Regions from separate parts of the Ruegeria sp. CG1 genome, predicted to be linked through region 3. Evidence: riboswitches for the same ligand, from Rfam matches in the RefSeq annotation. Region 3 holds a riboswitch; each other region holds the start of a gene.

What was found. A riboswitch is a leader RNA that binds a small molecule or an ion and turns the genes downstream of it on or off. The one in region 3 is predicted to bind cobalamin.
Region 1: it holds a riboswitch for cobalamin, as region 3 does, so the genes downstream of both, ACR0AU_RS12035 (DUF1636 family protein) here and ACR0AU_RS08535 (energy-coupling factor ABC transporter permease) in region 3, are expected to answer to the same signal.
Region 2: it holds a riboswitch for cobalamin, as region 3 does, so the genes downstream of both, ACR0AU_RS05930 (hypothetical protein) here and ACR0AU_RS08535 (energy-coupling factor ABC transporter permease) in region 3, are expected to answer to the same signal.

Annotation. Positions count from the first base shown of each region.
Region 1 is NZ_JBQFRF010000003.1:507,999-518,500, reverse strand. It holds gene ACR0AU_RS12065 (response regulator transcription factor) at 1-556, shown strand, start outside; gene ACR0AU_RS12060 (sensor histidine kinase) at 546-1,913, shown strand; gene ACR0AU_RS12055 (ABC transporter substrate-binding protein) at 1,892-2,890, shown strand; gene ACR0AU_RS12050 (class I SAM-dependent methyltransferase) at 3,015-3,626, opposite strand; gene ACR0AU_RS12045 (glycosyltransferase family 2 protein) at 3,619-4,626, opposite strand; gene ACR0AU_RS12040 (NAD(P)-dependent oxidoreductase) at 4,741-5,727, opposite strand; cobalamin riboswitch at 5,833-6,039, shown strand; gene ACR0AU_RS12035 (DUF1636 family protein) at 6,125-6,505, shown strand; gene cobW (cobalamin biosynthesis protein CobW) at 6,502-7,557, shown strand; gene cobN (cobaltochelatase subunit CobN) at 7,563-10,502, shown strand, end outside.
Region 2 is NZ_JBQFRF010000002.1:49,054-59,555, reverse strand. It holds gene ACR0AU_RS05975 (hypothetical protein) at 1-135, opposite strand, end outside; gene ACR0AU_RS05970 (DUF1013 domain-containing protein) at 190-951, opposite strand; gene ACR0AU_RS05965 (ribonuclease T2) at 1,082-1,711, shown strand; gene ACR0AU_RS05960 (hypothetical protein) at 1,708-2,196, opposite strand; gene ACR0AU_RS05955 (hypothetical protein) at 2,311-2,679, opposite strand; gene recR (recombination mediator RecR) at 2,835-3,428, opposite strand; gene ACR0AU_RS05945 (YbaB/EbfC family nucleoid-associated protein) at 3,493-3,837, opposite strand; gene ACR0AU_RS05940 (DNA polymerase III subunit gamma/tau) at 4,073-5,833, opposite strand; gene ACR0AU_RS05935 (phosphatase domain-containing protein) at 6,006-6,506, shown strand; gene ACR0AU_RS05930 (hypothetical protein) at 6,511-6,918, opposite strand; cobalamin riboswitch at 7,010-7,230, opposite strand; gene ACR0AU_RS05925 (alpha/beta fold hydrolase) at 7,352-8,209, shown strand; gene rsgA (ribosome small subunit-dependent GTPase A) at 8,246-9,274, opposite strand; RNA gene ffs (signal recognition particle sRNA small type) at 9,434-9,532, opposite strand; gene ACR0AU_RS05910 (bifunctional 2',3'-cyclic-nucleotide 2'-phosphodiesterase/3'-nucleotidase) at 9,571-10,502, opposite strand, start outside.
Region 3 is NZ_JBQFRF010000002.1:634,460-644,961, forward strand. It holds gene ACR0AU_RS08510 (ParB N-terminal domain-containing protein) at 1-1,088, shown strand, start outside; partial or broken gene istA (IS21 family transposase) at 1,850-2,481, shown strand; gene ACR0AU_RS08520 (MerR family transcriptional regulator) at 2,670-3,098, opposite strand; gene ACR0AU_RS08525 (hypothetical protein) at 3,445-3,717, shown strand; gene ACR0AU_RS08530 (L,D-transpeptidase) at 3,759-4,421, opposite strand; cobalamin riboswitch at 4,637-4,849, shown strand; gene ACR0AU_RS08535 (energy-coupling factor ABC transporter permease) at 4,926-5,609, shown strand; gene ACR0AU_RS08540 (transglutaminase-like cysteine peptidase) at 5,715-5,954, opposite strand; gene ACR0AU_RS08545 (aminotransferase class V-fold PLP-dependent enzyme) at 6,212-7,462, shown strand; gene ACR0AU_RS08550 (FAD-dependent oxidoreductase) at 7,484-9,928, shown strand; gene ACR0AU_RS08555 (LysR substrate-binding domain-containing protein) at 9,945-10,502, opposite strand, start outside.

The DNA of each region.
Region 1 (10,502 bases), on a different contig from region 3:
CTTTGTTGAAATCGATGAGTATGACCTGATCCTGCTGGACATCATGCTTCCCGACGGGGACGGGCGCGATTTCCTCAAACGGCATCGCGCCAGCCATCTGGACACACCTGTCATCGTTCTGACCGCCCGCAGTCAAGTGTCGGATCGAATCGGCTCACTCGATCTTGGGGCGGACGATTATGTCACCAAGCCCTTCGACCATGCCGAACTTGAGGCGCGCTGCCGCGCAGTGCTGAGACGCAAATCCGGCAAGACCAAAACGACGATTGAAATTGGCGGCGTCGTCTTTGATCCGGTTGCGGGTCATTTGACGGTGGGCGACGACATCGTCTCGCTTCGCAACCGCGAACTGCGCTTGTTGGAACTGCTGATCAACGCCCCCGGTCAGGTGTTTTCTAAGCAGAAGCTGGCGGACCGGTTGTTCTCCTACGACGACAATGTTTCGGACAATGCCATCGAGGTCTATGTCGGCCGACTGCGCAAGCATCTGGAAAAATCGGAGCTCAGGATCACAACGTTGCGCGGTTTGGGCTACAGGCTGGATCATGGCAACTAATCCAAACGTTTCCGGATCACTGCGAAACCGTCTTGCGCTAACGCTAATCGGCGGTGCCGCGATTCTGGCCCTTGTGCTGTTCTTTGCTGTCCGCGACTATGCAGTTCAGGTTGCCCAGCAAGGTCAGGACAACATTCTGGGTGCCTCAGTCACCTCGATCCTCGACGCCGCGGCGCTGCGTGGAGGCGAGCTTGAAGTCGATATCCCCTATGCTGCCTTTTCCATGCTGAGCACGCCGTCGGACGACCGAGTGTTTTATGCGATTTTTCAGGATGGCGAGTTCTTGTCCGGCTACGAAGACCTGACCCCAACTCAAGGACCCGCTGATGGAAAATGGACCTTTCGCTTTGGTGAAGTGCGCGGTGAAAACGTTCGTCAGGTCAGTGCCAGCCGCACACTGGTTGGGCTGGGAAATCAGACAGAAATCGAAGTGGCCTTGGGACAGACCCAAGATGCGCTGTCGGAGACGCTGGATCAAATCTCACGCAATGCCGGCCTTTTGGGATTGGGGTTCTTTTTACTTGCGGCTGTATTGTCCTTCTGGGTGAGTTCGGCCACCATTGGTCAGCTCGACAGATTAACGACATCCGTCACCCGTCGGGGACCGCAAGATCTCAGCCCATTCAAAAAACCAGTACCGCGTGAAATGGCGCCTTTGGTGTCATCGCTGAATTCGCTTATGGGACGCTTGGACCAGTCTCTCAGCCAATCCGAGGACTTTATCGCCGAGGCCGCGCATAGGGTCCGCACCCCGCTGGCAACGGTGAGGTCTTATGCCGAGGCGACGCTGCAACGGGTCGAGAGAGAAGACAACCGCGAGGCGTTAAGATCAATGATGCGCGCCATCGACGAAAGCTCTCGGGCTGCGGGGCAACTACTGGATCACGCCATGATCACATTCCGCGCCGACCATCTGGAGCGCGAGGATATCGATCTGGTGACTCTGATCCGAGAGCTTGTCCAGCGATTGACGCCCATCGCTGAAATGAAAGACCTTTCGCTTGCTTTGAGCGGCGATCCGCAGGTCATGTATTCGGGCGACCCCATCCTCATCCAAAATGCGGTGCGGAACATGGTAGACAATGCGCTTAAATATGCGCCAGCGGACAGTACCGTAGTCATCGATGTCGCAGGATCACCCACAGCCCGGATCACGGTCAGTGACCAGGGGCCAGGCTTTCCGCCCGATGAAATCGAAACGCTCACAAGACGTTTCGAACGTGGTCAGAACGCGGCAGGAACCATCGGATCGGGCCTCGGGCTAACCATTGCCCAGGACGTCGCGGTCGCCCATGGCGGCACGCTGGTACTGTCAAACAAAGCGGAGGGCGGCGCATGCGTTATCTTGTCACTCTGATCCTATGCCTGTTCGCCAGCGGCGCAGGGGCTCAGGATTGGGAAGACCGACAAATATTCAACGAAAGTGCCGACGGCCCCCGACTGCGGGTCATTTCCAGCACCGATACCGCCCTGTTTGCGCCGCTGATCGAGGATTTCGTCGCCCAAAATCCAGCGATATCGGTCGAATATTTGGTGACCGGCACGGCCGATATCGACCGACGCGTCCGAGCCACGCCAGAGGCGTTCGACGTTGTCGTTTCCAGCGCGATGGACCTGCAACTGAAGCTCGCGAATGACGGATATGCGCTGGCGCTTAACGATCTTCCGCACCCCCCTTGGGCGCAATGGCATCAAAGCCTGTTCGCCTTCACTTCGGAACCCGCAACCATCGTTGTCAACCGCACCGCGTTCGAAGGACAACCAATGCCGCAAACGCGGCAGGAACTGATCGAAGCGCTGCGCGCCCGCCCGGATGATTTTCGGGGCAAAGTCGGCACTTATGACGTGCGCCAGTCGGGATTGGGCTATTTGTTCGCCACGCAGGACGCCCGCGCCTCGGAAACCTATTGGCGCTTGATGGAGGTTTTGGGCGGCCTGGATGTGCGGCTGTATTGTTGTTCGGGCGACATGATTAACGACCTGGCGGATGGTACAATCGCGGTGGCCTACAACGTGCTTGGCAGTTATGCGGCTGTACGAACAGAAGGAAAGGATGCCCTTCAGATCATTCTGCCCTCGGATTTTCAGACGACGATGATGCGGACCGCCATGGTAACTGGCAAAAGCCGCTTGCCGGAGGAAGCGGAAACCTTTGTCCGGCACCTGACCACGCTGAATCCGGAATCAATGGCAGCACTGCCACTTCTGGACACGCAGGACTCCACGACCGAAAGCGCAGCGATAGCGCTGGACCCTGCGCTGTTGACGTTCCTCGATGCGCTGAAGCGCAGAAAGTTCCTTTCTGCCTGGGAAAGTGCCGCTATTCAAAAATGATCGGACTTAGACAACAACCCTATCCGTCATCGCTGAACTTGTTGCTTAACACTGTTGACGCTGGAAGACATCAGCCAGCCCAGGTTACGTCGCACGAATCTAAAATCAGAAAAATGATCTCGGCTCAAAGTTTCTCAACGGCCACCTGCGCCCCCATGATGGCCTTGAGCCGCAGCCCCGCAGAATGTGCCCCGAGGAATTCGTGGAACGCACGCATCACGTCATCTTTCCACCAACCGCGCCTGTGATAATCGTCAAGCATGATTACGCCGCCTTCGATCATCTTGGGCAGCAAAGCATCCAGATCCGTTTTTACGCCCTCGTAGGAATGGTCGCCGTCCAAATAGGCAAACCCGATGCTTTGATCTTCAAACAGACTCAGCGCCGGTTGCGAATAGTCGCGAATGATCGAAATTTGCCCCTTGGCAATCTCGGTGCTGTATTTGCGCGTCACTGCCTCGTAAATTCGATCCATATCCTTTTGCGTGCGCGCTCCGGCAAGCGAAGCACCGCCATCCGGGTCTTGCTGTACTTGCCAGGGATCGATGAGGCACAGTTTCGAGGGCTGTAGCTCTTCCAGCAGAATCCGCGAAAATTCGCCCTTCCAAACGCCAATTTCAACGCTCAGCCGTCCATGCGGCATGGTCTTGAGCATTTCGCGCCGCAGGGAATCCTTCCGCTCGCGCTGCTCAGCTTGCTTCTTGCGGCGATCCTCAGCAGATACAGCTTCACCCATAGACGTCTTCTCCGGTTGAGGAATTTTGCAACGCTTCAACCAGATCAACCCAATCCGGTCTGGCTCTCAATTCTTCGGCTTTCGACCTGTGCCACTCACATGCTTTATGATGAAGATCAGCCAATTGCGGATCTGCCATCATCTCAGCTTTGATGTCGTGCATAGCCGGCATGTGTTCCAGAATTGAGCGATCCTCAACATCATTGTGGTTCATCATGAGCCAGTATTTGAGCCCTTGATCCTGCCCCACATGATTGGTGCGCCCACGGTCGCGCTTGACTAAAAAGCTATCAGTGCTGCGCACAGCATAATGATGAATGCGCGCGAATTCATGGCTGAAACCACGCCATGCTTTCCATTTCACTTGGTCTGCTGGGTAGAGGTTCCCGCCCGAATCCCGCCACAACACGCCTTCGTATGGCGCGTCAGGGTTCGGTGCATCTTCTGGATTGATCCTGGGACGATGGGCGCGAAAACGGCTGAATTTTCCGTTGTTGCGGAACAGCGTTTTGAACCCTTTGGTCCGATGATGCGGATAGCCGTCTTCGGTGGCGGCCAGAAAGAAAGTCTCAGGTACGGGTCGATCAACGAAATCGTTCTGACCCGCGTTTCCGAACATGCGCCAGCAGATCGAGATCGCGTCCGCCACGCCGCTGGCCTCAACGAGGCTTCTTATATCACTATTGGGCAAACGGATATTGATATACTCGTCCACATCCAAACTGAGAATCCAATCCGAAGACAGATAGCTTGGGTGATTCCGCGCAAGCGAAAATGCACGAACCTGAGGCGCAGCGCGCGGACCCAGTCTGTTTCGTTGGTGGTGAGCCCAGCCAAGCACTTGCAACCGGTCACCCATGGCATCGGTACCATCAGCGCAATCATTGGTATAAATCAGAATGTCATCAAAACCGATTGCGTGGTTGTAGGCCACCCAATCGATCATGAAAGGCCCTTCGTTTTTCATCGTTGTTACGATGAGAAAGGTCTCATTCGTCATAAGTTGTTCTCTTGCCTGTGCCGGTGTCGGACTCCTGTCGACCTATTTAGAATAGCACCAGAATTTTGTCCAACCAGGTCGCCAGACAGCCGCAATGCTTGCCGATTAATCTATCTACCGATTCTGTGGGATCACCTCATAACCCGGTTCTTCTGGCTCGTCGTCCAGCATCTCGCTTGGGAACCCTGGCGCCTGGATCTCCAGTCCGGTCGCGTCCTCTAGCCGCCTGATGATGTTCGGGGACAATTCACGCTCACCATATCGCGCGATACCATCTTCGAAAATCTTGATCATCAATGGGTTTATCTCAAGAGGAACTCCGGCACGGTCGGCGACCTCCTGAAACAGACCGATATCTTTTTTCACCAGGTCCATGGTGAAGGAAATATCGCGCGAGCCGTTCAGGATGACCTGACTTTCGGTCTCGTGCACGAAGGATGTGCCTGACGATATCTTAATCGCCTCATAGGTGGTTCCAAGGTCCATGCCGGCGGCCTTGGCTGTCACCAATGCCTCGGCGCAGGTGATCAGGTTGGCGGTAGCCAGATAATTGGTCAACACCTTCAGAACAGAGGCCGAGCCCAGATCGCCCGTGTGCAAAATGCGCCGCCCCATGGTGGTCAGGAATGGCAGGATACGTTCAAAAGTCTCACGATCACAGCCTGCGAAGATCGAGATATTACCCGTCGCTGCCCGGTGACATCCGCCGGAAACCGGGCAATCCACTGCAGCCCCGCCTCGTTCAATGACCATTGCGCCAAGGCGTTTGACTTCGGCTTCATCGGTGGTCGACATTTCCATCCAGATTTTGCCAGGGCCGACCTCTGGCAACATTTCCTGCATCACCGCATCCGAGGCCGCAGGAGAAGGCAAACAGGTTATCACCGCATCGCAATCACGCATCAGCTGCGCCGGACTTTTGGCGGCTTTGGCACCCTTGGCGACGAATTCGGTCACCAGATCCGGGTTCAGGTCATGAACCGTCAGATCGATACCGTTTCGTAGCAGCGATCCAGATAGCTTGCCCCCTACATTCCCCAGCCCGATAAACCCTACTTTCATGCGCGGTATCCTCCTGTTCGCATCTTGCTGCCATGCCAGCACGTCGTTGCAGAAGTATCATGCCGCCCAGCGACCCCGACAGGTCGCTTTTTATCCGCTTTTTCACGGATCGGCGCGACTCGCTTGACAAGCAACCCTGCCCTGCCGCATGTCCCTTTCGTTGGTGTCTGCGAGAGCAGATGAAAAGGGAATGCGTCAGCGGTTTTTGCCGTCAAACGCAGCCGCCCCCGCGACCGTGACCGGAGAGGGTGCCCAAAGCCACTGGCAGTATGGCCGGGAAGGCGGGACATCCGACAGAGGCCTCCTCTGACATCCGCAAGCCGGGAGACCTGCCAACGCCCGAAGATGAAACCGGACGGGGTGTTCCGGTGTGGGGCTGTGATCGGCCCGCATGAAACCCCGTCCCCCACGAAGAGGATTTGGGGGGATGAGAGACATGACCGAGACCGCACCGGTCGAACTGCTGGTTTGCACTACCTGCCGTCGCGGGCTGCCTGTCGAGGATGACGCCCAGCGCCCCGGCACGTTGCTGCACAAGGCGCTTGAACAGGCGGGCCTGCCCGAAGGCATTACCTTGAAAGCTGTGGAATGCCTGTCGAATTGCGATGAAGGCTGCTCGATCGTGCTACGCGGAGGACCGGATCGCTGGACTTTCGTGTATGAGCATCTGAACGAGATCGACCATGTTGAAACCATCGTCGAAGGCGCAGCCAAATACCTCGCCACCGAGGACGGTTTGGTCAAATGGCGCGAACGTCCCGAACATTTCCGCAAAAACTGTGCGGCCCGCATTCCCCCGATTGGAGCCCTGAAATGAGCAATCTCGAGAAACTCCCCGTCACTGTGATCACCGGCTTTTTGGGCTCGGGCAAAACCACACTGGTGCGCCATCTGATGCAGAACCCGCAGGGCAAGCGTCTGGCGGTGGTCGTCAACGAATTCGGCGATGTCGGCGTCGATGGCGATATCCTGAAGTCCTGCGCCATTCCTGATTGCCCGGCGGAAAACATCATGGAACTGGCCAATGGTTGCATCTGCTGCACCGTGGCCGATGATTTCATCCCGACCATTGAAGCCCTGATGGCACTAGAGCCGCGCCCCGATCACATCCTGATCGAAACCTCCGGTCTTGCCCTGCCAAAACCGCTGCTGAAGGCGTTCGACTGGCCCGATATCCGCTCGAAAATTACCGTCGATGGCGTGATTGCTCTGGCCGATGCCGAGGCCGTGGCCGCTGGTCGGTTCGCTCCGAATGTCGAGGCGGTGGATGCGCAACGCATGGCAGATGACTCGATTGATCATGAAACGCCCTTGTCCGAGGTGTTCGAGGATCAGATTTCCTGCGCCGACATCATTCTGCTGACCAAGCCCGATCTGGCTGGCCCGGAAGGCGTTGCGAAAGCGAAAGAGATCATCGCCGCCGAAGCGCCCCGCCCCATGCCCGTGGTCGAAGTGGCCGAGGGTGCCGTGGACGTCCGCGTCGTGCTGGGTCTAGAAGCCGCGGCCGAGGATGACATGGACGCGCGTCCCAGCCATCACGACGGCCATCACGATCACGAGCATGACGAATTCGAAAGCATCATCGTTGAACTGCCCGAGCAAACCGATCCGATTGATCTGGTCGCCAAGATTGAACGATTGGCCAACGAGTTGAATATCCTGCGCGTCAAAGGCTATGCCGCCGTTCAGGGCAAGCCCATGCGCCTACTGGTTCAGGCCGTCGGTGCGCGCGTGCGTCACCAATATGACCGCCTGTGGGAGCCCGGCGAAGACCGTCGCTCGCGCCTTGTGGTCATTGCCGAGCATGACGATATCAAAGAGGCCGAGATCCGGGATATCCTCGTGGGTGTAACCGAGGCTGCCGAGTAAGACCTATGCACGTCGTCTTCCGCGAAAGCCATGGGCTCGAAGAAACCGAGACCCCGACCGATCTGGGTCAGAGCCCGGCGGACCTGGTGGTGCTGTCCTTTTCCGACAGTGACCTTGGCGCTTTCGCGGCGGGATGGCATCGTGGAGGTGGGCCTGAAGGACGCATGCCAACGATGCGGCTGGCCAATCTGACGGCGCTGAAGCATCCCCTCTCAGTCGACACATATGTCGAGCAGACACTGGAGAGCGCAAAGGGCATCCTGATCCGTCTGATCGGTGGAGTGCCCTATTGGGCGTACGGCTTGCAGCAGGTTCTGGCGCTGGCGCAGGCCAAAGGGATTGCACTGGCCGTGCTGCCCGCAGACGGTCGCGAGGATACGCGGCTGGATGATTACTCTACCCTGCCTGTCTCGACCCTGCGGCGGCTGGCGCATCTGTGCGACACCGGCGGTGAGGTCGCGGCGCAGGCCGCTCTGGCGCAGATGGCACTGGCTGCGGGGTTGTATGCAGGTCCGGTCATGGGCGCGAAGACCATCCCTGAATGCGGCGCCTGGTGCCCAGATCACGGCGTGATCCCTACAGAAAACGCTCTGCCCGGTGATGCGAAACGTATCATCGTAACCTTCTATCGTGCTTATCTGACCTCGGCGGACACAGCCCCAATCGCAGCGCTGATCCGCAGCTTGCGCGCGCGAGGTTTTGAGGCCGTCGGCCTGTTTGCCCCGTCGCTCAAAGCACCAAATGTCGCCGATTGGCTGCGCGAGACTATTGTAGCGCTGAAGCCTTCGGCGATCGTCAACGCCACCTCATTCTCAGGCAAGGGCGCATCAGGCACCTCACCTCTCGATGTGGCAGAGGTGCCGGTCTTTCAGGTGGCGCTGGCCACCTCACGCCGCAAAGCGTGGGCCGAAGCGGAACGTGGCCTTTCACCAGCTGATCTTGCCATGCATGTGGTCCTTCCGGAAGTGGACGGGCGGATCAACGCGGGCATCGTATCCTTCAAAGAGCCGGGCAAACGCGACCCGCATCTCGAGTATTCTCGCTTCGCTCATCGGGCTGAACCCGAACGGATCGAAGCCATCATCAACCGCATCTCCGGCTGGCTGAACCTTCACGACAAACCCAAAGCGGAGCAGGTTCCGGCGCTGGTACTATCGACCTATCCCGGCAAAGACTGGCAGATGGCACATGCAGTGGGTCTGGATGCGCTGGCCTCGGCTGAGGCAATGTTGCTCGATCTGCAAGGCGAAGGGTATGACACCGCGCCTGCCGAGCCGATTGCTGAAACTCTTCTTGATGCCCGGATTTCATGGCCGCTAGAGGATTATCAGGTGGCGCTGGCGGCGCTGCCGGAAACACTCCGCGCCGATCTCAATAAGGTTTGGGGCACTCCCGAAGACGACCCTGCTTTCACAAATGGCGCGTTCTACTTCACTGCGCTGCGTCGCGGAAAGGCTCTGATCGCGCTGCAGCCCGAGCGCGGCACACCCGAACTGCGCGATGATGACTATCACGATCTGTCGCGCACACCGCGCCACGCCTACGTCGCCTTTTACCTTTGGTTACGCAAAGGATTGGGCGCGGATGCGCTGATCCATATCGGCGCGCATGGCACGCTGGAATGGTTGCCGGGAAAATCAGTCGCCTTGTGCAACGAATGTTGGCCCGAGGCGTTAATCGGCGATCTGCCGGTGATCTACCCCTTCATTGTCAACGACCCCGGCGAGGCCGCGCAGGCCAAGCGTCGGATCGGGGCGGTCACGTTGGGCCATATCCCCCCCCCGATGAAGGAAAGCGGCACACCAGATCGCATGGTGCGGCTGGAATCGCTGTTGGACGAGTTCTCGAATGCGGATGGCCTCGACCCCAAACGCCGTGACCGCCTGCAGGAAGATATCCGGGACGAGGCGCAGGCGATCGGGTTGGAAAACGACCTTGGCCTCGATCAGGCAACCTGCACCGCCGAGGCGATCACGCGCATTGACCGATTTGTCTGCGACATCAAGGAAAGCCAGTTCGGTGATGGGCTGCATATCTTTGGGCGCGTCCCCGATGAGACGGGCAATTTCGACGCTGCCCACTCAGCCCAAGCTGAACGCTCTGCCCTGATTGACGCTTTAGCGGGCAAACGGATCGAGGCCGGGCCGTCCGGTTCCCCCTATCGCGGGCGTACGGATGTTTTGCCGACCGGGCGGAATCTTTACACGACCGACCCACGCTCGGTTCCCACGCGCGCGGCCTATACACAAGGCGTCAAGCTCGCCGAGGAACTGGTTCGGCGGCACCTGCAAGAAGAAGGCGACTACCCCAAGGGCTTGATCGTCGATCTATGGGGTTCGGCCACTATGCGCACAGCGGGCGAGGAATTCGCCATGGCGCTACACCTGCTGGGAGTGAAGCCGGTTTGGGATAAAGGGTCTGAGCGGGTCTCGGGCATCGAAGTGTTGCCGATCACCGATCTCAGCCGCCCGCGTCTGGACGTAACATTGCGCGTCTCTGGCCTGTTCCGGGACGTGTTCCCGACGCTTTCAGCGCTGTACGGTCAGGCTGTTCGCGCATTGACCAAACGAGATGAAGCACCCGACTGGAATCCTTACGCCGGTCAGGAGCCTGCGGCGCGGGTCTATGGGCCAGCCCCCGGCAGCTATGGTCTGAACATGACTCATCTGTCCGAAATCTATACGGATGAGGCACGCGTGCAAGCGGGTGAGGCTTGGCTTGATGCCAGTTCCTTCGCTTTGGAAGGCGAGCATATAGCGCAAGATAAGGACGGCATCTCTCAGCGCGTCGCCAATGCCGACAGCTTTGTGCACCTACAGGACCTGACCGAAACCGATCTGCTGCTGGCCAACGACTATGCCACGCACGAGGCCGGATTTGCCGCCGCCAAGAAAATCACCGGCGGTACCGCACAGCTCTATCATCTGGACAATACCAACCCGGAC
Region 2 (10,502 bases), 590 kb from region 3:
ATTCAGCAACAGCAAGCCAGCGACTATCGCGATCATCACTACGGCACCTGTAATGGCCAACCACCAGGATTTCAGGAACACATAGATTGAAACGGCACGATGCGCGTCGAAGAATAAGGATAGAACCTTTAGCATCAAATCACCCAAAAAATCGGGTCCCGGCTATTCGAGGCCGGGACCATGCGCATCTCAGGGGCGCAGATCGTCTTCGTCTTCTTCATCACCACCACCCTTGGGCAGGTTGAAGAAGCTATCCGCATCGACGATGGGCTCTTCGTCTTCCTTCTCGTTGGTGTCCTCGGACAACGAGAATGTCTCGAGACCTTCGATCGCGGTCGGGATCTTGGGCGCTGAATCCATCTCGAGCGACTGTTCGGTCGAGACCAGTTTGCGACGCTCATCATCGCTCATCACGCCACCTTCGGCTGCTTTCTTGGCCGCGGCCTTTTGCACGATGGCATCCAGTTCGGATTGTTTGCACAGACCCAGGGCAACCGGATCGATCGGCTGCATGTTCGAGATGTTCCAGTGCGTCCGCTCGCGGATCGACTGGATGGTCGGCTTGGTGGTGCCGACCAGCTTGGCAATCTGGCCGTCGCTGAGTTCCGGGTGGAACTTGACCAGCCACAGGATCGAGTTCGGACGGTCCTGACGCTTGGACAGCGGGGTGTAGCGCGGACCACGGCGTTTCTCTTCGCCTGATGCCGCCGGATTGAATTTCAGCTTCAGCTTGTGCAGCGGGTTGTTTTGCGCGGTGTCAATTTCTTCCTGAGTCAGCTGGTTGTTGGCAATCGGGTCAAACCCTTTGACACCTGCAGCCACATCACCATCCGCAATACCCTGCACTTCCAGCTCGTGCATGCCTACGAAATCCGCGATCTGCTTGAAGCTGATCGTGGTGTTGTCCACCAGCCATACGGCGGTTGCCTTGGCCATAAGCGGTTTTGCCATCAGCCCGTCTCCTATAAATACATCTGTCCCGTCGCCGGAATTCGGCGGCCCCGAAGCTATGGGGCAGGTTTCCGTTGTCGGGGAACTTGGGGCCTATATAGTCGCGACAGCTAAAGAAGGGAAGAGGCGAATGCGCTGGGCGATTTTGTGGGTGCTGAGTGCCATGGCTGCGATGGCCGAGGGCGAAAAGGCGGGCGATTTTGACTACTACGTCCTGTCGCTCAGCTGGTCGCCCAATTGGTGCGCCCGCGAAGGCGATGCGCGCGGCTCGGATCAGTGCGACACGCGACACGATCATGGGTGGATATTGCATGGGCTCTGGCCGCAATTCCATCAGGGCTGGCCTTCGTATTGTCGCACGTCCGAAGCGCCACCCACACGCCGCATGACGCGGGAAATGGAGGATATTCAGGGCTCATCCGGGTTGGCCTGGCATCAATGGAAAAAGCACGGCACCTGTTCGGGCCTCAGTGCACCCGACTATTTCGCCCTGTCGCGGCAGGCTTATGCAGGAGTTGCGCGCCCCGAGGTGTTCCGCAAGCTGGACGCGACGGTCAAACTGCCCGCTTCGGTGGTGGAAGAGGCCTTTCTCAAAGCCAATCCCACGCTCGAGCCTGACATGATCACCATCACCTGTAAGCAAGGCTATATCGAAGAAGTCCGCCTGTGCTTGTCCCGCGATCTTGACCCGGTGCCCTGTGGCCGCGACGTGATCCGTGATTGCACCGCTAAAGACGCGGTGTTTGATCCGATTCGTTAGAGCTTTTTGTTCTGGCAGTCGCGCGCATAATCCAGCGCTTTGGCGGTGCCTTTCAGATCAATCGCCATGACGGTCTGGCCTTCCGGATTATAGACGGTCATGGTCTTGTTCTGCGCAATCGAGGTGACGAAACTCCGGTCCGTAAAGAACACCGTCGCGCCGGGCACGCGATCCTGCTTGAACCCGATGGCGGTGGCATCAAAGCTCTTGCCGTCCAGCTCAAACCGGATTGGATATTGTTCCCCCGGTTTAATGTCGCCCCAAGCCTTGTTGTAAACGGTGAAATACCCGCGATTATCCAACGCGTCATAGCCTAGCCGCACCACCGAGAGGTCCTGATACACGGTTTGTATCAGGCACCCATTGCCAAGATTGGGGTCCATCATGATGTTCCAGCCTTCGACAAAACCTTTGTCGATGAGTTCTTGGGACAGTGCGGCGGTGGCAGTGAAGGTGGCTAGGGTGAGGGCGAGAAGGCGGCTCATAGTATGGTTTCCCAACATCATGTGGCGATTTTGATGCCTACTAACGTAGTAGGGTCAATCAATATGATAAACGTGTAATGACGCCCCATCGTTGAAAACAAAGTAGCTTTCAAACTACTGGCAGTCGTCTGAGTTTAAAACGTCGAAGTTGTTGCGAAGTACTGCAGCAATATCTTCAGCGTAACACGCCAACGATTTGTAGTTTGTGCTCGCAAGAGCGTACGCAACAATCCTCAATTCGGTGCCACTAGACCTCTTGGCCGATGCTTCGAATCTTACAGTATCTGGACGGTTCTTTCCGATATTCGCAAATAATGGGTCCAGGGGACCACAATTTGGAAGAATTTCAACGTCCGCCCAGTTTTCTAACAGAATGACAAGTATGTCTGTATCATCGATTCCACTTGGACGAGCAAAGGGGTCAACGACCGGGTTTTCTGCGGCAATTCTATTGTAAAACGCATCAAGTGTCTGATCGTCCATGTTTGAGATCACAGCTAGTCTAAGATGTTCTGGACTCGCCGCGCTTGCGAGACAGCAAAACACTACAGCACCTAGTGCCATGATCTGCGAACGCACGGCTGGTTTGAGTTTCTGCATCTTAGTTGTTACATATTTCATCTTTGAAGCGAAAAAGACTATAATTCCTTCCTCGCCCTAAGCGCTGCCGTGATCGTCCCGTCATCCAGATAGTCCAACTCGCCCCCAATCGGCACACCTTGTGCTAGCGAGGTCAGGCGCACCTGCCCCTCCAACTGATCCGCGATGTAATGCGCGGTGGTCTGACCATCGACGGTGGCGTTCAAGGCGAGGATGATTTCGGTGATACCCTCGGCCACAACCCGGTCCTTCAACCGAGGGATACGCAGCTCATCAGGACCGACGCCGTCCAGAGCGGACAAAGTGCCGCCCAGAACGTGATAGCGACCCTTGAAGACCCCGGCACGCTCCATCGCCCAAAGGTCGGCTACGTCCTCGACCACGCACAGCTCTCCGGTTGCGCGAGCCTCGTTGTTACAGATGTCGCAGATATCAGTGGTGCCCACATTGCCGCAGTTCAGGCATTCACGGGCAGTTACGGCTACCTGCTGCATGGCGTCAGAAAGCGGCGTTAGCAGCAGGGCGCGTTTGCGGATCAGGTGCAGGACTGCGCGGCGGGCCGAGCGGGGGCCGAGACCGGGCAGCTTGGCCATCAGGTCGATCAGATTGTCGATGTCACTGTTCGAACTCACCGTGAGACCCTCGCAATTGGGCCAGAGAAACACGCCCCGGCCATAGATCCGTCAGGAGGGTGTATCAGAACGGCAGCTTGATGTCTGCGGGCAGGCCCATGCTTTCGGTCAGCTTGGCCATTTCTGCCTGTGAACGTTCCTGCGCCTTGGTTTGGGCGTCCTTGATCGCGGCGAGGATGAGGTCTTCGACTACTTCCTTATCGTCACCGTTAAAGATCGACGGGTCGATATCCAGACCTTTCAACTCGCCCTTGGCGGTCGCGGTGGCCTTGACCAGCCCGGCACCGGATTCGCCGACAACCATGATGGTGTTCAGCTCTTCCTGCATGTCAGTCATCTTGGTCTGCAGATCCTGCGCGGATTTCATCATCTTGGCCATGTCACCCAGGCCGCCTAAACCTTTTAGCATCGGTAATCTCCTGTCACTCGATTTGTGGCCTAGATACGAAGCGTAACCGTGCGGCACAAGAGGTCAGGATACTCCCGCTCGTCGTCAAGGTCTTTGGCAAGACCTTTCTTCCCGTTGGGCCCGGCAGCGCGCAAGGGGCGCTGCCGGGCCCAAAGCCGCTCAGGGGTATCGGCGTCAGCCGATGGCCCGTGGCGGGTGCGGGAGCATTTGGACAAGGTGCCCGTGTGCTAGTTGGTCAGTCTTCTTCGAACGGGTCCCATTCGTCTTCAACCTCGGGCAGGGCTTCGGTTTCGACCTGAGCGGCGCGTTGTTCTGCGGTTTCGATGCTCTTGATCCGCGCTTTCGGGAAATGAGTCAGCACTGCTTGCACCAGAGGATGCTGTTCAGCCTCGGCCTTCAGTGCCAAGTCTGCAGCGTCCCGTACCTCGGCAATGGTCGGTGCGTTGCCCTCAGCGACAATAGAAACGGCCCACCGGTTGCCTGTCCAACGCTGCAGCGACGCGCCCAATCGTTGTGACAGGTCGGTCGGGGCGTTGTCGGTTGGGGCGAACTCGATCCTGCCTGGTTGGTAGGATACCAGACGCACGCCGTTTTCAACCTCGACCAACAACTTCACGTCCCGGTTGGCTCGGATCAGTTCGACCACATGTTCAAAAGTTGGATAGCGTGCCAGCGCTGCCTGCACATCTTGGGCCAGCGCGGCTGTTGGCCCGCCTGCGTTGCCGCCGATTCCCGATGCGGCATAGGCCGGTCGGGCCACATCCTGTGGCGCGGAAAGAGTATGTCCAGGCGCACCGATTCCCTTGCCGGGGCCACCATCGGGCGGCGGAGGCGTATCTTGCAGACGCTTGATCAGCTCCTCCGGGCTAGGTAAGTCGGCCACATGGGTCAGGCGGATCACGGCCATTTCCGCAGCCATCATCGCGTTGGGTGCGGCGGAAACTTCCTCGAGCGCTTTCAGCAGCATTTGCCACATGCGTGTAAGGACTCGCATGGGCAGAGCCTCGGCCATTTGTTGACCTCGGGCGCGTTCGTCGGGGGAAACAGTGGGATCTTCGGCGGCATCCGGGGTGATCTTGACCACCGAAACCCAATGCGTGATTTCAGCCAGATCGCGTAAGACGGCGAGTGGATCAGCCCCTTCGGCATATTGCCCGCTCAGCTCGGTCAACGCGCCTGCAGCATCGCCGCGCAGGATCATATCCATCAGATCCAGCACCCGGCCCCGATCGGCCAGCCCCAGCATCGCGCGCACCTGATCCGCGCTGGTTTCACCGGCCCCGTGCGAGATCGCCTGATCCAGCAGTGAGGTCGCATCCCGCGCCGATCCCTCGGCGGCCCGGGTGATCAACGATAACGCATCCTCGGCAATCTGTGCCCCTTCGGCACCTGCAATCTTGCGCAGCAGTCCGATCATATCCTCCGGCTCGATCCGGCGCAGATCAAAGCGCTGGCAACGGGACAGGACGGTCACCGGGACCTTGCGAATCTCGGTGGTAGCAAAGATGAACTTCACGTGTTCGGGGGGTTCTTCCAGCGTCTTGAGCAGCGCGTTAAAAGCGCTGGTCGACAGCATGTGAACCTCGTCGATGATATAGATCTTGTAGCGCGCGGATGCAGCGCGATAGCGTACGCTGTCTATGATCTCGCGGATGTCATTGACACCGGTGCGGCTGGCGGCGTCCATCTCCATCACGTCGACATGGCGGCCCTCCATGATAGCCACGCAATGTTCACATTGACCGCAGGGTTCGGTTGTAGGGCCGCCGCTGCCATCGGGACCGATGCAGTTCATACCCTTGGCTATGATCCGAGCGGTCGTCGTCTTGCCGGTACCGCGGATACCGGTCATTATGAAGGCCTGCGCGATCCGGTCCGCCTCGAAGGCGTTTTTCAGAGTGCGCACCATGGCGTCCTGACCGACCAGATCGGCAAAGGTTTCGGGGCGGTATTTGCGGGCAAGAACCTGGTAGGCGGGGCTGGGCGTCTCGGTCATGTCTGCTCTGTCGGATTCGCGTTACGCCGCAGCGTAGAGGCCCCCGCCGCCCGCGTCCACAGCCAGCCGGGACGATTTTCATTTTGGAATGCGTGGGTATGCGGCTAAAATCCACTCTATTCTATTTACTGGACCAGTATGTTGTTGGGTGAAGTTTGTTTGGGGGGAGATTATGTCGCAACTGGTGGTTTATGCGTTGCAGGTTGGCGGAGGCACCTTGGCCTTGTCCTCGATGCCTGGGCGTGGAGGAACGTATACAGAAGACCTTGATCTTATCGCAGACTGGAAGCCCGGGCTTGTGATCTCGATGACGACTGAGGTCGAGATGATTCAGGATGGTGCGCGGAATTTTGGCGCTGATATTCAGGGGCGTGCCAGCAGATGGGTGCATTTGCCGATCGAAGATTTTGGCACGCCACCCAAAGAGATTTTGGACCGCTGGCCCCGCGTTGGCGCGACCGCACGTCAGGCGTTGTCAGGTGGTGGCCGTGTACTAGTGCATTGCCGTGGTGGCTGTGGCCGATCCGGGATGGTGGTTCTGCGTCTGATGGTTGAATGCGGTGAACGGCCTGAGGCGGCATTGAAGCGATTGCGTACGGTGCGTCCTTGCGCAGTCGAGACAAATGCCCAGATGCTTTGGGCCGTTGAACCGGCCCGTGTTCAAGCCGTTTGACGGCTTAGATACCAACATGTGGCGAGATTTCGCCACCGTTGTGCTGCACCAGAAGCGAAGCCTCAAGCATGGCGCAAGGAGGATTCCTTAGCAGGTCTGCGGGTAGGCTGCGGTACTCGGTTCCGAACATCATGTCTGCGTAGTCATCCAGCCGGCCGGTATCGATTTCAGGATCGGTTCCGCAGAATACACGTATCTGGTCGCATTGGGCGCGAAAGCGGGCGGTGCATCCTTCCGGGCAGTGCGACAGATCTATGGTGCCTTCAATCTCAAACTCAGTTTTCGTGACCGGTTTTGTGGCGGACATGGTCTGCGTCAGAGCCCGCGCCATCTGTGCCAATGCGGGGCAGGGCGCGCCAGTACGTTGGCACACGGTCGCCGCGAATTCGTGTGTTTTGGTCTTCCAGATCATCAATGCGCCCTCCGCGCGCAAGGCGAGGGCGTGGCACAGGTTGGTCGTTGCGGAGCACGATCAAACCCGTCCCGGACACCCCGCCCGAGTTTCGGTTCTACATCCGATGGCAGGTCTCCTGACTTGCGGGTCATCGCTTTGCCGACCTTCCCAGCCTTCAAAGCCAGTGGTATCTCGGCATTGCTCTCCGCTTACAGTTGCGGGGGCAGTCTCGGACTAGGTTCTTTCCGGATTTATTCGGGCAGAACCGCACCGTGTTCCCTTTTCATCCCGGCCCGATTGGGCGCGAGAACCATCGCGACATGGCTAGCGGCTGCGCCGTGCCCGAGTCAAGAAGATTGCGTCAGGCAAGTGACGTATGGTCCAGTCACGTCAACCTTGACTTGAGGCGCTTCGGGTGAACTGATCAGTTCAGTCGGTATTGGAGGGCACCATGTTGGACACGCAGCAGGCGGTTGTGACCGAGGATTTTCAAATCCCGTCCGGCCCGGCAATGTTGTCGGCGCGGCTTTACCGTCCGGTTGCCGACCCCGAAAAGGTGGTCGTCATAAACGGTGCGACTGGGGTGCCGAGGGATTACTATCAGTACTTCGCCCGATGGCTCGCCGAAGAACAGGGCATGGCCTGCCTGACTTACGATTACCGGGATTTTGGTCACTCTTTGGTGGGTTCGCAAAAGCGGTCAAATGTCACCATGGCCGATTGGGCGTTGATCGACATTCCAGCCGCCCGGGCCGAGATGCGCCGACGGTTTCCGCAGGCCAAGCTATGGAGCATCGGTCATTCCTTGGGCGGAATGTTTGGCCCGATCCAACCCGATATCGATCAGATTGACAGGATGATCTGTGTCTGTTCGGGTCTGGTAACGCTGGCGGATCACCCTTGGCCTTATCGCGCTTTGGCGGCGTTGTTCTGGTATGGTCACGCGCCGCTGGTGGTCAAGGCGCTTGGCTACCTGCCCGGGCGGTTGGTCGGGTTTGGATCGGACCTGCCTGCCCAAGTCTATTGGCAATGGCGCAAATGGTGCACCGCCCCCAAAAGCTATGTGCCAGAGATCGGCACGACACTGCCCGCCGCCCGCTGGAAAGACTTGGGCAAACGTGTCGATCTGTTTACCTTCGCAGATGATGAAATGGTGCCGCCGGATGCTGTCTGGCGTCTTGCCGATCTCTATGGACCCAAAGCCGGGCGCCATCTGCTTGCACCAAGCGAATTCGGAGTGTCCAAGATCGGCCATATCGGTGCATTCGCAAGACGGAATGCGGCAGTCTGGCCTAGGCTGATCGCCTGATAGCGCTGGGCACCGGTAGGTCGGTGCCCAGCTTCGTTATAGCCCTTTACGGGATTTTTTCTCGTGCATCACGCTGCGCACCATCTTGCCGAAAGCCTTGTCACGGGCGCGGGCCTGCGCCACCGAAGCGGAATTGTGTTGGTCTTCGCGCCGCAGCTTGCGCCAGCGGTCCAGCCGCGCGGGATCAAGCGTACCAGCGTCGATTGCCGCCTGCACCGCACATCCGGGCTCAGACTCGTGCTGACAATCCGAGAAGCGGCAATCCAGGCTGAGGTCTGAGATGTCCGAAAATACCTCATCCAACCCCTCCTGCGCATCCAGCAGACGCAACGCGCGCATGCCGGGCGTATCGATCAGCCAGCCGCCATTGCGCATGCGATGCAAGGCGCGTGCAGTTGTTGTGTGCCTGCCGCGCGCATCGTCTTCGCGAATACCTGCGGTGGCCTGATCCTGCCCCGTCATCCCGTTGGCGAGCGTCGTTTTCCCAACGCCGGATGATCCAAGCAAGGCGCTGGTTTGTCCTTTCGGACACCACGACAGAACTTGTTCGAGATCGCCGTGATCCAGCGCGTTGACCGCAAGTACCGTCAGAAACGGGGCGAGCGATTGGGCTTGATCTACATAAAGGCTCGGATCATCGCACATGTCCGATTTGGTCAGAACGACCACCGGATAGCAGCCTGCCTGATGCGCCAGCGCAAGATACCGCTCCAATCGTGGCATATTGAAATCGGCGTTGCAGGAACTGACGATGAACAGCACATCAACATTTGCAGCAATCAGCTGCGCCGCTGCCCCTGTACCTGCGGCCCGGCGCTGCAGCAGGCTGCGCCGGTCCAGCACTCGGCGTATGCGTTTGTTTTCATCCGCCAGAACCCAATCCCCAACGGCATATGCGCCGGTTGATTGATCCAGAGATAACAAAGGCGATTCACCTTCAGGGCTCAGCCCGATCAGTCGATCCCGGTGTACGGCCGAGATGCGATACGGAAGAAGTGACGGATCAGCCGTATGCTGAGCCGCGAAATGAGAGGACCATCCGAGGTCCGAAAAGGAAAGTAACATTGGTCTGCCTGTGATCAGAAACAGCAATCCCGTCGAATGGCAATCGCGCATCCGCCGGCGACGTGTTCAGGCAATCAGTTGATCGGAAAGGATCAGAACCGGTCTGCCCGAAGGGTTTTTGCTACAATCATAAACGCCCTCCTGCGGCTGATAGGTTCTAAGTGAGAGGTTGGACATCGACCCAAGCGGGGCTCGTTGTGGCTGCTTCCTTCCGGACCTGACCAGGTTGGCGAGGCGCTCGCCCGCGCCAACCTCTCAAAGCCGATATAGGTGCATCCCCTGAAAATGGCAACCCGTCAGAAGGTCAGATGAATGCGCATGAAACCATCCGCATAGTCGGGCAGAATGCGTGGATGATACTCAGCAAGCTCTGCAACATGGTGTAGCGCGCGTGGCCCCGTTGTCAGGATCGCGCCCTGCCTTTGGTTTGGTACAAAAGAAAAGGGGCGCGGTGCATGCGCGAGTGGGTCGGCGGGCAATGTGCCCGCGACGTATTTGCATAGAATATCCTGTATGCTGATCTGAGGCAGGTCAATCATACGGGCTTGTCGCGCAATTGGAAAATGACCACCGCCATTGGCGCGGTAGTTATTGGTGGCGACAAGGAAACTCTGGTCAGGCGCAATCGGCTGCCCATCGAATTCCAGGTTGCGTATGCGGGAAAATGCCGGATCAATCACTCGACCGAGCGTATCGAACCGCGCCGGTTGCGAAAGATCGATCTGGTAGGTGACGCCATGCAGGACATCGAAATTGAAGCCCGTGCGCTGAGGATCGGCAAGATCGATCGGGGCGTCTGATCCAAGTTGATGGAACAGCCCGGCTGACATCTCAAGCCAGTCCCGAATCTGAGAACCTGAGGCCAGCATCGCGCGCAATTCATTAGGAAAGACACTGAGATCAGCGATATGTCGAACTGAAATCTCGCCTGAGGGGATATCAGTGTAGTACTTGCTTCCTGCGCGCCCGCCGAACTTTGCCGGGGCGGCTGACGATATGATCGGCAAATCTGCCCAGTCGGTATCGACCAAATGCGGGCGTAGGGCAGCGGCCTGAGCCGCCGCAACCAAGGCCAGACCGCGATCCGGTATGCAATATGAGAAGTAGCTGTGTAGCGTGTGTGGGATTGTGCCCACTGGCCTGGTCACCCTTTTGCGCGTCGCAGCGTGGCCGGTCGCAAACAGCTCTGTGATCCTTGGGCATTCGGGTATTTCTGTGCCCGATTGAG
Region 3 (10,502 bases):
TGTTCGATATCGATATGCCAGCGATGGAAGAAATCCCGGTTGGCAAGGTTCCGGATAAAGCGCTTGAGAAAAGGCGCGGACCAATGGCCACTGCAATCTCCGAGAACGCTAATGCGCTACGCGACCAGCAAACTACCGAAGATGCAATCAGAGTCGAAAATGACAGGTTAGCGCACGAGCTTGTGCGACTACGTTCCGAAGGGTATGTTACTGAACAGATCGCATTGGCGGATGTTGTTACCGAGCGCCTGACGCGCGACCGCAAGCCTGGCCCTGATCCTGAGTTGGATGAGTTGAAGGCTTCTATTCAGGATGTGGGTCTTTCGAACCCGATCCGGGTCGAGCGTCGCAACGATGGACGCTTTGAGTTAATTCAAGGAATGCGCAGATTATCGGCATTTCGCGCATTACTTGAGGAAACTGGCGACGCGCGATTTGCGACGATTCCGGCCGGTGTTTCTGACGTTGCAGAGCTGGATGATAGCTATCGTCGCATGGTCGATGAAAACCTGATCCGAAAGGATATCTCGTTTGCGGAAATGGGCGCGCTTGCGCGTGCCTATGCGGAAGACCCCGCCAATGATTGTCCGGATGTCGACAAAGCGGTTTCAACCTTGTTCAAATCTGCAAGCTATACCAAGCGCAGCTATATTCGGGCGTTTGCGAGTTTGCTGGCCATGTTGGAAAAGGTTCTTATGCACCCAAACGACATTCCACGGAATGTGGGGGTTGAACTCAAACGAAAGCTCGACTCTGATCCTGGATTGATCCGACAAGTCAGTGCGGCTTTGGTGAGTGAACCAAATCGCGACAGCGTGCGCGAAGTGGCCATTCTTCGCGATTTTCTCACAATCGAAAATGCGACCGCCGCCAAGCCAAAGGCTGAAGCCGTTGGTAAACCACGCCGCGCGAAGACAACGTTTCAGGTAAGGGGCAGGGCAGGGATTGCAAAATGTTCTGCATCCAGCGGAAGGATCGAACTTCGCTATGATCTCGATTTTACCCGTGTCGATAGGGCGAAATTAGAACGTGCTGTGGCCACCTTGATCGAGGATCTGCGAGAAGAAGACGATCTTACCCACGGGTAAGGCGGGCTTAGCGAGATAGATCCGAAGCGCGGCGCTGGTTAATTTCAGCGCCGTTTTTTTGCACAAACTGGACAGCTGTTTGAGTCAGAACCTCAGGAAGTCATCTGAACCATTTGATCGTACCACCCGGATTCAAACGCTTGTTTTGTGCTTCGGGCGGCTGCATTCCGAGCAGAGGCGATGACATCAAGTCCAGTTAATCAATATAAGGCGTCGCGCCGCATTGATGTTAAACTGGGGCAGGTGATCTGCAATTTATTTAGTTTGTCACGGCGGAACTGATGCACAGTCTATGGGGTAGGGCAGGGACCACGCCACGGCCTCAATCTTCGTGCGCACCGCCGCTGCTTTTCATCAGGAGAACTATCTTGGCGTGCGGTAACATATTCAAAGCACTTGAGCATACAACGGTGTGGCGGTGAGTACCTATCAACGATTGGTATGAACGTGCCGTGGCTTGCCAGAGAAAGCGCGGCGATCGGTTGAATGATCGACAATAGAGAGCATCGTGTGTGAGTAGTGCGCAAAATGTACTAATAACTACTATTACTAATTCTGTCGGTCTGCAGTTTCATGCAGTAAGAGAATGTGATTTCGGTGACATACTTCTTCGCAAGTTTCCTGGGCTGAACAGGCGGTGGTTCTGTCGTAAACTCTGCCCCCACTTTTCAGATCGAACGCAGTCCTGTTAACGCGGGCTGGGACGTGACAGGAGCAAACTGTGACGATCACTTTGAAAGGCGCGCATTTTCCAAGATTAATGGTTGTCGGAGGATCGGCAGCGACCGCGCAAACAGCGGCATATGGTCAAGCGGATCTTCGAGCAGTAGCGCGATGAGCATGGTTTCGAGGGTGGTTACACCATCATCAAGGACTATGTTCGGGAGCATGGTCGACAGCATCGCGAGATGTTCTTACCGCTTCACCATGCATCCGGCTATGCTAAGGCCAATTTCGGCGAAGCAATGGTGGTGATCGGCGGCATTGAGCAAAAGGCTCACTTCTTTGCCTTGGATCTACCGTATAGCGATGCCTGCTACATCCGCGCCTATTCTGCGGCGGCTGCCGAGGCCTGGATGGACGGGCACGTCCATGCCTTTAGGTTCTTTGAGGCCGTTCAGCGGTCGATCCTGTACGATAACGATCAGTGCCTTGTAGCAAAGATCGAGCCCGACGGAACTCGCAGGCGTGCGCGGCTGTTCAGCAAAATGCTGTCCCACTATGTGATCCAGGTCCGCAACGGGCGTCCTGGTACGGGCAACAACAAGGGATCCGTTGAAGGGCTGGTGGTTACTCCCGGCACAATTTCATGGTGCCGATCCCGAACTTTCCAACCAGGGATGCCTTCAACGACAGGCTTGAGAGGCAGTGCCAAAAACGACAGGCAGATCGGACCAGCGCCGTTCCGTTATAAGCCCCAAGATTGCGGGTGTTTCAAAATCAAGCAGAGGTGTGGCGGCTAGCAACGGGTCTCTGTTCAGCATTTGGTCTATCGTCGAATCAACTCTGAAAGACTTGTAATTGCTATAGTGACTATGGCTTCGAGGGGCTAATTCCAGTTCGCAACGACGCTGCCCAGGGTTACGCGCCGATTTCTTCGTGATCAGTAAGACATTCGGAATGATCGCGTAGAACTTCGAGAACACGACAATCCGAGGTGTTGCCGACACAGCTTTCATGCACCATGCGCTCCAGCTCGTTCCGTAACGCTTCCAGCCGTGCCATTCTTTGCTCAATCTGTTTGAGTTGTCGGCGCGCAATACTGTCAGCTTCATGACATGGGCGATCTGGATCGTCGGACAAATCAAGCAGTTCGCGTATTGCCTGAAGCGAAAACCCCAGTTGGCGGGCGTGACGGATAAAAGCCAGACGATCCAGTTCGGTATGGCGATAACGCCGCTGGCCACCTTCGGTGCGCCCCGGTTCCGGCATAAGTCCGATATGCTCGTAGTAGCGGATAGTCTGAACCTTGGTTCCGGTCTTTTTTCCAAGCGTTCCGATCGTCAGCATCTGGGTCTCCTTACAAAGTTACAGCTTATGTAGGTTCGAGTTGGCACCGCACAATAGCACCTTCCGGCCGGTGGGCCTGTGACACCCAGCCGCTACCGCATGCGTGGTGACCATGTTTGTTTTCGTGGCCATGGTCGTGGCTTTGGGTATCGGATGACATGATTGGACCTCAAGAATCTCTATGGTCCTTTGTAAATAGTTCCTACAGTGACTAGAGCTTCAATACCTTTTATATTTTTTTCATCCGGGTTCTTTGCCTGCGATATTGTTAGTTCATTTCGTCTTGCGGGCCGGCCGTGTGGATGCAATCTAATTGCAGATGACGCAAAAAATTTGGAACAGATCAATGCAGAAACGGATCGCAATTACCATCACGTTAGTCTCGATTACGGCTGGTTGTTCAGCCCAGTTCACCGGGGCCAAAAGCAAAGCACTTGAACCAGGCAACGTGCCAGATTCGGTCGTAGCGCTGGCAGGGCCGGCGCAGGATTTGACCACAGCGCGCCTCCTGCCCGAAGACAATTGCTTTTGGTATGAGCACAGCGGACCCGTCGAGACGACATTGGTACCATTGCGCGCGACGAATGGCGCTCCGATCTGCATTGCGCGCGACGCCTGATCGAAATGAGGGCAGCGACGTCCATGTACGCTGCCCAATATTCATGAGCGGGCTGTGACGCTATCTTCGGCAGAGTATAGGAAAGCGGTCGAGCCGGTTTTCACGTTTGGGTAGAGGTCATTGATATGAGCCATGATCATTCGCACACATCCAGAACTTGCGCGACCGCCGATGCTTCTTGGCTCAGGCGTGCCGTGAATTCTGAGATATGTGTCTCGGTCTCCAACGTATAGATAAAGGGCACGAGAGCCGAGAGCATTATTCGGCCCGGGCTCCATGCCATTCCGGAATTCCGCGTATTCGGGGTTGCGCTCGATCATTGAAGCGGTTGGTGTCCAGTGTGGCCATTCGACCTTTCGGCGGATAACATAGGTGCCGGGCTCGTAAAGGTTCCCGCGCGCGATCGCTACGCCATAGCGCATTGCGGTCCCGCCTTCTTCGATATGATAAAGATATCGTGCGACGGCATCGACATGGATGTCACCTGGAACCAAACCATCATTTGCCGCGACGCGTCTTGGTAAAAAACGGTCGTGAACACCCCACGGATTTGAGGTCATTGGATCGTAACCAATTGGCGTGACCTGACTGTCCCAATAGGTCTTCTGCGATGCGGTTGGCCAGGTTTTGGCGATCAATGGACTGGCCGCAGACGCTGAGAACAGCGCTGTGGTGGATTGAATGAAATGGCGCCTTGTAAGCATAGGTCTCGTCCTGGTTCACAAGTTTAACGTATTTGGATCGCACTATCGCGAATTAATTCGAATCTTAAAGCCTCTAGCAGCTAGAGCTTCAAGAGGTTTCAGGTAACGCTTGGTTTACCCAGTTGATCACGTGACCGGTTGCGTGAATCCTGCTTCGGTCGAGTTTACATTGGAATAGGTCGCAAAGACAATTGACACAGGCGAAGCCGCCATTGTAGCGGTGATTTGTTTTCGGTTCCTGATGGCGGAAGCCAAAAGGATTAAAAGGGAATACGGTTCGGTGTTTTCAATGGCGCCAATTCCGTAACTGCCCCCGCAACTGTGAGCGGAGAGCGATGCCAAGACACCACTGGTTCGTAATGGAACCGGGAAGGTTGGCGGAGCGAGCACCCGCGAGTCAGGAGACCTGCCGTAAAGCGCCGGGCTATGCCCAGACTGAACCTGTCGGCCTTACGGTCGATTCAACCTGACAAGCCGCCGGGTGAGGCGGTAGGGAGAAAGAACATGCATATCGAACCGGGCATCGTGAATGGTGCCAAAATCGCGCTTTCCTATGTTACCGCCGCAGGTGCGGCTACTTACGCAGCGAAAGAAACGTTTTCCACATTGCGTGCGAATGGACCTGCATCTTTTGTTATGCGCTCGGTGCTCGCCACCGTTGGGGTTTTCCTTTTCTTCGAAGTCCTGCCGCATTTCCCGGTTGGTGTCTCTGAAGTCCACTTCATCCTGGGGTCGACGCTGTTTCTGCTTCTCGGTGCTGCACCCGCGGCTTTTGGATTGGCAGCTGGTCTCCTGATTCAGGGTGTGTTTTTTGCCCCGTTCGATCTTCCGCAGTACTTCATCAACCTGACCACTCTGCTGGTGCCGCTATTTGCGCTACAGGCACTGGCCAGCCGCATCATCGCACCCGGCACAGCATATGTTGACCTCAAATATGGCCAAGCTCTTGCCCTAAGTGCGACGTATCAGGGAGGAGTAGTCGCATGGGTTGGGTTCTGGGCCTTCTACGGCCAGGGTTTCGGCGCAGAAACCATGGCGTCGGTTCTGTCCTTTGGCGGCGCTTATATGCTGGTAATTGTCATTGAGCCGATTGCTGATCTGGCAGTGCTTGCGGCAGCCAAGGCAATGCGCGGTTTGAACAGTACAGGTCTGGTGACTCCGCGTTTGTACAACGCTGCGAAAGCTTGACCAAAGTTTGAAGCGGTGTCCTAAACTTGGGTTGCCGCGAAACAACCAGTAGTCGCAGGACCAAAATTTTATTGTGGCGCGTCTCTAGGGCGCGCCACATTGTTTTTAGCAGCTAGAAACCTGCACCCAACGATCAGGGTGATTTGGGTCCTGTATTCGTAGGAAAAGATACCTCGTTTCCTTCCACGATTTGATCCTGTTGGTGACACTGTCCAGAATCAAATCGCCATCACTCGAGCGACAAACTAGAACAGCATGGCCACTGCGATTGGTGTCCAAGACGGTAGCAATCAGTAGCTTCGCAGGGTCCAAGCCGTTCTGCATTAGCTCAAATTTCTTTTGCAAGGCGATGTCTCTAGAACAACGCTCAGGTTACAAACCGTCGGCCTGACCAGCGGTTTCTCAACCAAGCGAAGGCATGCGTGAGGGTGTGATCGGGCCGACGAAATTGAAATTCGCGAACCATATTGCTCTTGTGGCTGAGTTCTCTTGGCTCGATGGTCTCAATTTCCACCCACAATGCCCCAAGTTTTTTTGTGAGTAGTTTTGCAAAAGGGCGCATATATCTTGCCAGAATGACATTTTCGCAGGAATGGTTCCCGATGACCAAGATCACTCCAGAATTGCTTGAACAAATCCGTGCCCGATTTGCGCAGGTTGACCACTGCCCGCAGCAGGGACCGCGTATTTTCTTTGAAAACGCGGGTGGGGCGCTGACGCTGAATTCGGTTGTGGGCACCTCGCAGGCTTATGCTGCGATCCCTGACAATCAGGGCCGCGACAACCCGGGAAGTCACGAACTGGTGCGGGTAATCAACAAGGCCAAAGAAGATATGGCCGTGTTCATGAACGCCCCCGGTGGCCAGTTCTTTGTCGGCGAAAGCGGGACCGAGCTGCTGTTTCGTTTGATAATGAACGCCTGTCTGGGCACAGGCACCGGTCGGGTGCTTGGCACAACGCTGGAACATCCCGCGACCCGAAGCGCTTGCGCGCGTTGGGCCGGGGTGGCCGGGCAAGATCATGTTCTGGTGGTCCATGACGACGCCACAGGCACCGTCACCGCAGATGCTTATGCGGCGCAGGTAACGCCGGACACAAAGGTTGCGACTATCGTGCACACCTCGCCGGTGACCGGTATGGGCGTGGATGTAGCGGCTGTGGCTGCCGAGATCCGCGCCGTTGCGCCCAATTGCTTCATCATAATCGACGGTATCCAGCACGCCGCGCATGGCCGGATCGACCTGACCGCCTATGATGTCGATGGCTATGTGATCTCGCCTTACAAGGTGTTCTCGCGCCATGGTTACGGGGTGGCCTGGATTTCTGACCGGCTGACCAAGCTGCCACATAACAGCTTGATCGACGGCCCCGCCGACAATTGGGAAATGGGGACGCGTGATACCGGCTCTTACGCTACAATGTCTGACGTAATCAGCTATTTCGAATGGCTGGGCGCACAGGTCAGCGACGCCACCGACCGGCGCGCAAAATTCGTCGCTGCCGGAGAGGCGATCCATGAGCAGGAAAAAGCGTTGACTGATGCGATGATCCGCGGAACCGGCAACCTGCCCGGGCTGGCCGAGATGGAGAAGGTGACCATTCTGGGCGGTGTCGATAACCCAGCACGCGAGGGACTGGTGTCACTGCAGGTCGAGGGCGTGCCGTCGGTCGATGTGGTCAAGCAACTGAACGAACAAGGCATCCGTACGCATTTGCGCAAGGCCGATCACTATTCGGGCAACATCCTCACACCGCTTGGCATGGACAGCTGCGTGCGTGTTTCGATGTGCCACTACAACAGCGTCGCCGAAGTGGCCCAGTTTCTGGGTGCAATGAAAACCATCGCCGCCTGAGGCATTTGAGAGGGGAAGCTCATGAAAACGCATGCGCAAGCGGTTGTAATCGGCGGCGGCCTAGCCGGCTGTTCAATTCTGTATCATCTCGCCAAGTTGGGTTGGACCGATGTGGTCCTGCTAGAGCGGGACGAACTGACCAGCGGCTCGACCTGGCACGCGGCGGCCAACATTCATGGGCTGCACGACAACAACAATATCACCCGCATCCAGCACTATACGATGAATCTGTATAAAGAGCTGGAACAGGAAACCGGTCAAAGCTGCGGCGTGTTCCAGCCCGGCTCGCTCTATTTGGCGCAAACCGAAGAACGCGAACATCAGCTGCGCCTGCAGGAAGCCAAGGCTAAATTCTATGGTTTGAATTTCCACGAGGTCAGTCGCGAGAAGGCCAAGGAACTGCACCCGCTGGCGCAGTTCGACGATATCCGCTGCATCATGTATGAACCCGATGGCGGCAATGTGGATCCCTCGGGCGTGCCCCACGCCTATGCTGCCGGTGCCCGCGCCATGGGAGCAACCATAGAACGGTTCTGTCCGGTGCTAGGTACGGATCAGCAACCCGACGGGTCTTGGATCGTGCGTACCGCAAAGGGCGATATTCACACGCAATGGGTGGTGAATGCCGCTGGTCTTTGGGGCCGCGAAGTTGCGGCGCTGGCGGGGCTGACTCTGCCGTTGCAACCGACCGAGCACCAGTATTTCGTGACTGAATCCATCGAAGAAGTTGCCAATCTGGGCCGTCGCCTTCCGTCAATTGCAGACCGGGATGGCGAGTACTATTTCCGTCAGGAAGGCAACGGATTGCTCATCGGGGCCTATGAGAAGGACATGAAGTTCTGGGCCGAGGACGGTACGCCGCTGGACTTTGCCCATGACCTGTTCCCCGACGATTTGGATCGGATCATGGAAAACGTGATCCGCGCTACCGAACGTGTGCCAGTTGCCGCCACCGCAGGGGTCAAACGGGTGATCAACGGGCCGATGATCTGGTCTCCGGACTCCAGCGCCTTGTGGGGTCCGGTGCCCGAACTGAAGAACTATTTCCTCTGCGGCGGACTGATCCCGGGTTTCTCGCAATCGGGTGGTTTGGGCCTGCTGGCGGCGCAGTGGATGATCGAGGGCGAGCCGCAATACGACATGTTTGCATGGGATCTGGCCCGCTTCGGCGACTGGGCCGACAAAAAATTCACCAAGGCACGGGTTGAGGACCAGTATACCCACCGTTTTGCCATCCACTTCCCGAACGAGGAGCGTAGTGCAGGTCGCCCCGCCCGAGTCCGCCCTGCCTATAAAATGCAGAAAAACATGGGCTGTGTCTTTGGTCTGAACTGCGGCTGGGAGCATCCCCTATGGTTCGCCGATCAGCCCGGTGTACAGGAAACCAATGGCTTCACACGCCAGAACTGGTGGGAGCCGGTGGGACGTGAGGTACAGATGCTGCGGGAGAATGTGGGCGTCATCGACATATCGAATTTTGCGAACTACATCATCAAAGGACCCGGTGCGCAAGATTGGCTGGATCGCTTGGTCGCCAACCGCGTACCAACCGTGATCGGGCGGTCTTGCCTGACGCCGCTGATCTCTGTGCGTGGCGGCGTGGCTGGCGATTTCACCATAACCAAGGTGGCCGATGACGAATACATGATGATCGGATCGGGCATGGCCGAGCGCTATCATCAACGCTTTTTCAACATGATCGACCTGCCAAAGGACACAACCCTCGAAGTCGCCACCGACCGCATAGCCGGGTTCAACGTCGCCGGTCCGAAAGCGCGTGACCTGCTGCAGCGGCTGACCAATGCAGACCTGTCGAACGAGGCGTTCCGCTTTATGCGCTCGGCCACAATCGAGGTTGCAGGTGTCACCTGTCTGGCCATCCGCGTCAGCTTTACCGGCGATCTAGGGTGGGAGTTGCACTGCGCCGAAGAAGATCAGACCCGCCTGTACGCTGCGCTTCTGGATGCGGCCAAGCTGCTGGATGGCGGCCCCGTTGGCGGCCGCGCGCTGGGGTCGTTGCGGATCGAAAAAGGTTATGGCTCATGGGGCCGTGAGTATTCGCAGGAATACTGGCCGCAAGAGGTCGGGCTGGCGGGCCTGATCAAGCTGGACAAGGATTTCCTGCACAAGGATGCGTATCTGTCGGTCAAGGACAACGCCGCGCGCGAAGTGCTGTCAATCTTCGAGGTCGAAGTCTCCGAGGGTGCCGACGCTACCGGCGGTGAGCCGATTTTTACCCCGGATGGTACCCCGGTTGGCCGCGTGACATCCGGTGCATACGGCTATTCGGTCGGCAAATCGCTAGCGCTTGGCTATATAAGTCCTGAGGTCGCGCAATCTGGTGATACGGTCGAAGTGTTCATCCTTGGCAAGCCCCATAAAGCGAAAATCCTGTCCGAGCCTCCCTTTGACCCGGATGGAAACCGCCTGCGTGATGTTAAACCGGCACTGGAAGGGGCTGCCTGAGCAGCCCCGTTGCAGGTCAGCGGTTCATGCTGGCGGCGGCGTTTAGCAGCCAGTCCTGAAACAGCCTGACCGACGGTGAAACGGGTTTTTCCTTGAGACGCACGAAATAGGCCCAGGGGCTGTCCAAATCGAATTCGAACGGTTCGATCAGCAACCCCCGGTCCACATAAGACCCGGCCAAAGAGCGCGGCAGAGCGACGCAGCCCAACGACTGCGCCGCCATCTCCATTGCCAGATTTGAAGCGTTGGTCCGCAGCCCTTCCTTCTGGTTCAGGTCTGCCAGATCAAAATGACGTGCGACCCGTTCCCAATAAGCTGGACGACCCAGAATATGGATCAGAGGCGCCTCTTGCAGTTGCGCCGGATCGGTCAGCGGCGTGCCTTTGACTGTGAAATCGGGCGCACACACGACCGCAAGCTTTTCGGCCCACAGCTGCCGCGCGCCCACCGTCACATCGTCAATATGATTGACCGTTATCGAAATGTCCGAGACGTTCGGCTCGACATCAATCCAGACGGTGCCGTGTACCGTCAGGTCGATATCCGGGTGCTGATCGCTAAAGCCCCGGATTAC